DNA from 2 places in the Arthrobacter sp. Y3221048 genome. Region 1 is predicted to be linked to the other one. Evidence: riboswitches for the same ligand, from Rfam matches in the RefSeq annotation. Region 1 holds a riboswitch; the other holds the start of a gene.
What was found. A riboswitch is a leader RNA that binds a small molecule or an ion and turns the genes downstream of it on or off. The one in region 1 is predicted to bind cyclic di-AMP.
Positions count from the first base shown of each region.

Region 1 (3,202 bases):
CCGGGTTGCGCCGAGGCTCTTTTCGTCGACGGTTCTTTATTCACGGGAGAATCCTCGGGTGGAGTTCGTGCTGTTGCGGGCGGCCGGAAATAGCCCTAGAACGCCGAGCCTACGGCAGAGTAGTAGCTTAACCTGCCCCCGCTGACTCCTATTCCCAGAGCGCGGCAACCGCAAATAAACAACGACGCCGATGCTCGCCGCCGGGAGAAAACCTCCGACCGGCGGGGGAGGGCGCAGCGTGAAGAGTTCCCAATCGGGTCCCCTTAAAGAGGAGAAGCCCGCCGCGTGATACGAGGAGGCGAAGTCCTGCGGCGCGTTAAAAGAGGAGAAGCCCCGCCGGCGCATGGCCGACGAGGCTTCCCTGTGATCCTGGAACTGCCGTTGGGGGGAATGGCCGTTCCAGGGGCATGAGGGGTGGTTACATCGTGTAGTAACCGGTAACGGGCATGGCGTTCACGTCGTGCACCATGGTGCCCTGGCTCGGGTTCAGGGCGCTGATCATTTTGCCGTCGCCCAAGTAGATGCCCGTGTGGCCGCCGCCGTTCTGCACCACCAGGTCGCCCGGCTTCGGGTTGCTGGTCGGGGTCAGGGCGCTGCCCTGGTGCTGGCTGAGGCGGGGCAGGTCGACGCCAGCCTGGGCGTAGACCCACTGAGTGAAGCCGGAGCAGTCCCAGCCGGCGGTGGAGGTGCCGCCCCAGACGTACGGCGTGCCCTGACCGGACATGGCGATGTCCACGATGCTCTGGTTTCCGCTGGTGGAGGCGGGCTTGATGTCGGCGCTGGCCAGCGAGACCGTCGCGGCGTCTGTCGACGCAGCCAGGGTCGTAGCGGCTCCGCCGTTGCCCTGGGCTGCCTGGCCGCCACCGGACTGCGCGGATCCGGTCAGCGCGATCTGGTCGCCCGGGTAAATGATGGAGTAAGCGCCAAGGCCGTTGATGGCCAGCACGTCCTGCACATTTTTGCCGTACTGGGCGGCAATCGTGCCGACGGTGTCGCCTGCGACCACAGTGTGCGTGGTGGCACCGGCGTCGGCAGTGGAGCTGGTAACCGAAGCGCGCTCCACCTCGAAGCCGGCGTTGGCCGGAGCGGCAACGGTGCCGGTTACGTCGGCGGCACCGTAGGTCGGGACGGTGACATCGGCGGCAGCGTTGGCCGGCAGGCCGGCACCCAGCATCAGGCCACCGGCGGCCGTGACCACGGCGGCGCCGCGGCCGACGGTGCCGGCGCGGGATGAGACGGCGTGGGACAGACCGGCCACGGTGGTGTTGCGGACCGGGGTGGCACGGTGGCGTGCGCGATTGTTTTTGAGCAGCAAGAAGATACCTCTCCCAATGCCTGCGAGGTAAGCTGTCGGGTTCGGGTGGGAGTCACCCGGCCGTGCGGCAGCGCGGTATGCACTCCGTACGGCTTAACCCCAAGAGCCCCAAGAGGGGCCCGGAAAGTGGGTCCCCCGCCTCTGCCAGATGTCTAGCGAACGAACCCGGAAAGGCTGGCAGAGCTAGGCAATACCCTCCGAGGACATCAGCGGATGATCGCCGATGTGTTGAAAACAGTACATAACGGTTCGATAACTGTCCAAGCCCTGAAATTTACCTGTGGATAACCTGAGAGTCACCGAATGACACCGGCTTCCTGCTCCGGATTCAGGCGCAGTCGAGGGCGGTGGGGAGTACATCGGCAGGAACAAAATGGCCTCGATCGCACCGCTTTCCTGTGCCTTGGCGCCTTGAAGAGTGGGGAGCATCACGGCCGTCGTTGATCCGGGCCGTTCTCCCCTGCAACAGGGCGGCCATTGTCCGAGCACGACGGCGGGAGTAGGCTCCGCCTTATCCGGGCCGCGGGGACGGCCGGCGCTTCGGCTGTGGCCGGCGGCGTGGCCCAGCCACTTCGGAAAGGAATGAGCGCCATGCCCATCACACGTGAGTTGATCATCAACGGCGAGCACGTCCCGGCAGCCTCCGGCAAGACCACCGAGGACATCAACCCCTACACGGGCGAAGCCTTCGCCACTGTCGCGGCCGCCGGACCGGAAGATGTCACGCGAGCGGTCGACGCGGCGTCGGCGGCCTTCGACGCGTGGGCCGCGACGCCTCCCACCCAGCGGGCGAAGATTTTCCTGAAAGCTGCCGACCTGTTTGAAGACCGGATGCAGCAGGGCATCGAGTTGATGGCCGGCGAAGTGGGTGGTGTGGCGGTCTGGGCCGGTTTCAACGTCCAGCTGGCCGCCAACATCCTGCGCGCGGCAGCGGCAGCCACCACCGCACCTCGTGGCGACGTGCTGGCCACCGACCTGCCCGGCAAGTTCTCGTTCTCCGTCCGGCAGCCCTACGGCGTGGTAGCGGCGCTGTCTCCGTGGAACGCGCCGTTCATCCTGGGCATGCGGGCCATGGCCATCCCGATGGCCGTCGGAAACACCGTGGTGCTCAAGCCCAGCGAGGACGCGCCGCTGGCCTGCGGCCTGTTCCTGGCGGACGCATTGCTGGACGCGGGCCTGCCCGCTGGGGTGCTGAACGTCATCACGAATGACCGGGCGGACGCGAACGATGTGGTGAGCACCCTGATCTCCGACCCCCGCGTGCGCAACGTGAACTTCACCGGTTCCACCAAGGTGGGACGCATCATCGGCACGCTCGCGGCGCAGAACCTGAAGCCTGCGGTGCTTGAGCTCGGCGGCAAGAACTCCCTGATGGTGCTCAAAGACGCGGACGTCGACTACGCCGTGCAGGCGGCGACCTTCGGCGCGTTCATGAACGCCGGGCAGATCTGCATGTCGGTGGACCGCGTGATCGTGGACCGCAGCATTTCCGAGGAGTTCTCGAGCCGGTTCGCGGAGAAAGTCGCCACGCTGCCCACCGGGGACCCGATGAAGCAGGACACGGTGATCGGACCGCAGGTCACCCAGGCCTCGGCGGACCGGCAGTACGCACTGATCGACGACGCCGTGTCCAAGGGCGCGACGGTGCTGGCCGGCGGCGGGAAGGCGGCCCAAGCCGTGGTGCCCGCGACGGTGCTCTCCGGGATCACCGAGGAGATGCGGATCTACGACGAGGAGATCTTCGGTTCGGCGACCACCATCATGGAGGTGGACGGCCCGGAACAGGCGGTGAAGCTGGCGAACGACACGAACTACGGCCTGACCTCCGGTGTCATCACGGAGAACCTGGCCGAGGGCATCGAGGTGGCGCAGCGGCTCAAGACCGGC
Region 1 covers NZ_JBNHHX010000003.1:646,395-649,596, reverse strand. Annotated here, with positions in the region: gene AC5RVS_RS11880 (MDR family MFS transporter) at 1-44, opposite strand, end outside; gene AC5RVS_RS11875 (C40 family peptidase) at 419-1,315, opposite strand; cyclic di-AMP (ydaO/yuaA leader) riboswitch at 1,319-1,483, opposite strand; gene AC5RVS_RS11870 (aldehyde dehydrogenase family protein) at 1,907-3,202, shown strand, end outside.

Region 2 (3,202 bases), 100 kb from region 1:
CTTGTTGGTGGCCGCGGCGAACTTGGAACTGAACTCGCCGAAGGACAGGTGCTGCGCCTTCTGCTCCACCAGTCCGAAGGATGCAACGTCCCAGAACGCCGTCGAGCCGCCAACCCCCAGGATGACCTCGTAACCCTCCGGCGCCTTAAAGAACGACTTAAGCCCCTCGCGGACGCTGCCCACGAGGTTCTTCACCGGTGCCTGGCGGTGCGACGTGCCCAGCAGGTTCTGGCCGGCGGCGACCAGGGCGTCGACCTGTTCCGGACGGACCTTGGACGGTCCCGCGCCAAAGCGCCCGTCCTTGGGGAGCAGGTCGGCGGGAATGCTGATGGACTGGGTATCGCTCATGAATACCTTTCCTGGCGTGGGGGCAATGATCTCGATGGCGGTTCGCCGTTGAACGCCCGTTTCATTCTGCCCCAACGCCAAGGGCCGCCGTTAGTTGAACCCGGCATTGTTGCGTTGGCCGCATGGCGCGTCAGCCCGCGGCGTAGCTGCCGGTCGGGCACGGAAAACAGGCTAGGCTGGTGAGGGGAGAACACCCTCATGCATGCTGCTGGAGCAGCCTTTAACCGCGCCGAGGAGCAAGAAGCCATTGACTGATCTCATCGACACTACCGAGATGTACCTGCGCACTATCCTCGAGCTCGAAGAAGAGAACATCGTTGCGCTGCGCGCCAGGATCGCCGAGCGGCTGCGCCACTCTGGCCCGACGGTTTCGCAGACGATCGGGCGGATGGAGCGGGACGGACTCGTGGTCGTCACCGGCGACAGGCATCTCGAGCTGACCGAACTGGGCCGGCGAAAAGCGACCGAAGTGATGCGCAAGCACCGGCTGGCCGAGCGGTTGCTCTCCGACGTCATCGGACTGGACTGGGCCTACGTGCATGACGAGGCCTGCCGCTGGGAACACGTGATGAGCGAGCGGGTCGAGCAGCGGCTCTACGAACTGCTGGGCAGGCCAACGGTTTCGCCGTATGGCAATCCCATCCCCGGTTTGGAAGCGCTCGGGGGCCAGCCGGCCGAAGAGTTCACCTCCGGCGTGCTCAATCTGGCACAGGCCATGGGCAGCTACACGGCCGATAAACAGGTGAGCATAGTCAGGCTGGCGGAGCCCATCCAGGTGGAACCGGAACTGTTGCTCCAGCTGGAAGAGGGCGGCTTGAAGCCCGGCGCAAGCCTTCAACTGGAGACCGCCGGCGAGTACATTTCCGTGCGCGTGCCGGGGATCGACGGTGCCTTGGAACTGCCTCCGGAAGTTGCCGCGCACATCTTTGTATCAATGCGATGAAACGTTGTCCCCTAAATACACGCACCACGGATAACGGATTTATTACTTTCGGGGAGTTTTACGTATAGTTGACCGGGGTATCGAGACATCGATCCCACACCCTCCGCAAGCCGAACCCTGTCGGCGGAGGCGTGTATCCGTGAGACAGGGGCGGAGGACCCACCAAGCGGCAGTTTGTACGCTGCCTTGGGGTGAAGCCGCAGCGGGCAAAGCGTAGGTGAATCGTTCCACTCACGCTGTGTGCGGTGCGGCCGAGTTTTCTCTTGACTCGAATCCGACAGCTAACTTCGCAGGCGCTTTGGAGAGGTAAAGAATTTTGGCAGGTCACAAAGCCTCGGGACGGCGCCGTTCATCCGCCCCGGTCGAACACTCACGCCCACGTGCCGCGACACCCGGCCGCCGCCGCGCCCAGCCGGCGCCGTCGCCGGTAGCAGCAGCCGCACGCGACGTCGGGCATAAAACCGCGATCGTCGCAGCCGCGTCCGGGATGGCCCTGACAGTGATGCTCCCGACGACGGCCGGCGCCACGGCCGACGCCCCGCAGGAGGCTCCGGCCGCCAGCAGCAGCATCTCCGCCGCCACCGAAGCGCGCCTGACGTTTGAGCGTGCCGGGCTGACCAGCAAGTTCGACCCGGACACGAAGCTGAAGCAGGTCATGGTCGCTTCCGGCAGCAACGCCAAGGTTGTCAGCAGCGAAGGTTCCCTCTCGCAGCCGATGGACGAGATGACCATGACGTCGCCGTTCGGCTACCGCGTCAGTCCGATCACCGGCTATGCCGGGGAGTTGCACACCGGCCAGGACTATGGAGCAGCCTGTGGCACTCCGGTCCACGCGGCAGCCGGCGGAACCGTCGTCGAGGCAGGCTTCCAGGTCGGCGGCGGCGGCAACCGGATCGTGGTGGACCACGGCAACGGCCTGAAGACCACCTACAACCACCTGAGCACCATCGACACGTCGGTCGGCGCCACCGTGCAGCGCGGGGAGATGGTGGGCCAAAGCGGCACGACCGGAGCCTCAACCGGATGCCACCTTCACTTCGAAGTGATGGTCAACGACAAGCTGGTGGACCCCACCGGCTGGCTGTGACCAACACGCCGTAACCGGAACGTGACACAACCCGCAAACTGTTATAAGGTTTCACCCGTGCCAGTCGCCCACAGCCTGGCACCTTCGGGCGGAATGCCGAACTCTGCCGTCGCCCGAAGTTCGTTCGCACCGATTCGCATGGCAGAGGCGGGGGAACCACTTCCCGGACATCGCACGGTGTCCTTGGGGTAAAGCCGATCAGGCCCGGGCCACCAGCCCGCACGCCGGCCGGCCGGATGAACTCCCATCCGAACCCGACAGCTCACCTCGCAGGCATTTGGGAGAGGTACAGACCGTGTCCAAGAGCATTACTGCGGGCCGCCATCGTGCGACCCCCGTCCGCACGAGCCCGCTTGAGACGATTTCCAAGGCTGTGTCCGCGAATGCGGGAACCATGGGACGTCAGGGTGCCGTGATCGCCGCCGCTACCGGCCTGGTTTTGACCGGTACCATCCCGGCCCAGGCTGTCAGCGCTGACCGAGGGGTCGACGCCCCGGCCCGCGTGCAGGTGGAAGCCGTGCAGGCCTCCGCAGCCGTGAAGCTGACCTTCGAACGTGCGGGGATCACCTCCACCCCCGCGCCGGAGGCAGTTGTCCAGGCCGTCTCCAACGAGATCACCCCCACGACCGGCAACGACGCCGGGTCGAACGAAACCAAAACCGTCAAGAAGGCCGACGAAGCTGCCGCCAGCGGAGCCGCCGGCGCCATCGTCGCGGCCGCATACGGCCAGATCGGTGTCGGCCAGGACTGCACCGCCCTGGTCGAGAACGCCCTGCGCGCGGCAGGCTTCGCGGTGGGCGACCTTGCCCCCGCACAGTTCTTTG
Region 2 covers NZ_JBNHHX010000003.1:747,835-751,036, reverse strand. Annotated here, with positions in the region: gene serC (phosphoserine transaminase) at 1-348, opposite strand, end outside; gene AC5RVS_RS12340 (iron-dependent transcriptional repressor DtxR) at 596-1,291, shown strand; cyclic di-AMP (ydaO/yuaA leader) riboswitch at 1,390-1,602, shown strand; gene AC5RVS_RS12335 (M23 family metallopeptidase) at 1,608-2,378, shown strand; cyclic di-AMP (ydaO/yuaA leader) riboswitch at 2,496-2,669, shown strand; gene AC5RVS_RS12330 (NlpC/P60 family protein) at 2,773-3,202, shown strand, end outside.
Region 2: it holds a riboswitch for cyclic di-AMP, as region 1 does, so the genes downstream of both, AC5RVS_RS12335 (M23 family metallopeptidase) here and AC5RVS_RS11875 (C40 family peptidase) in region 1, are expected to answer to the same signal.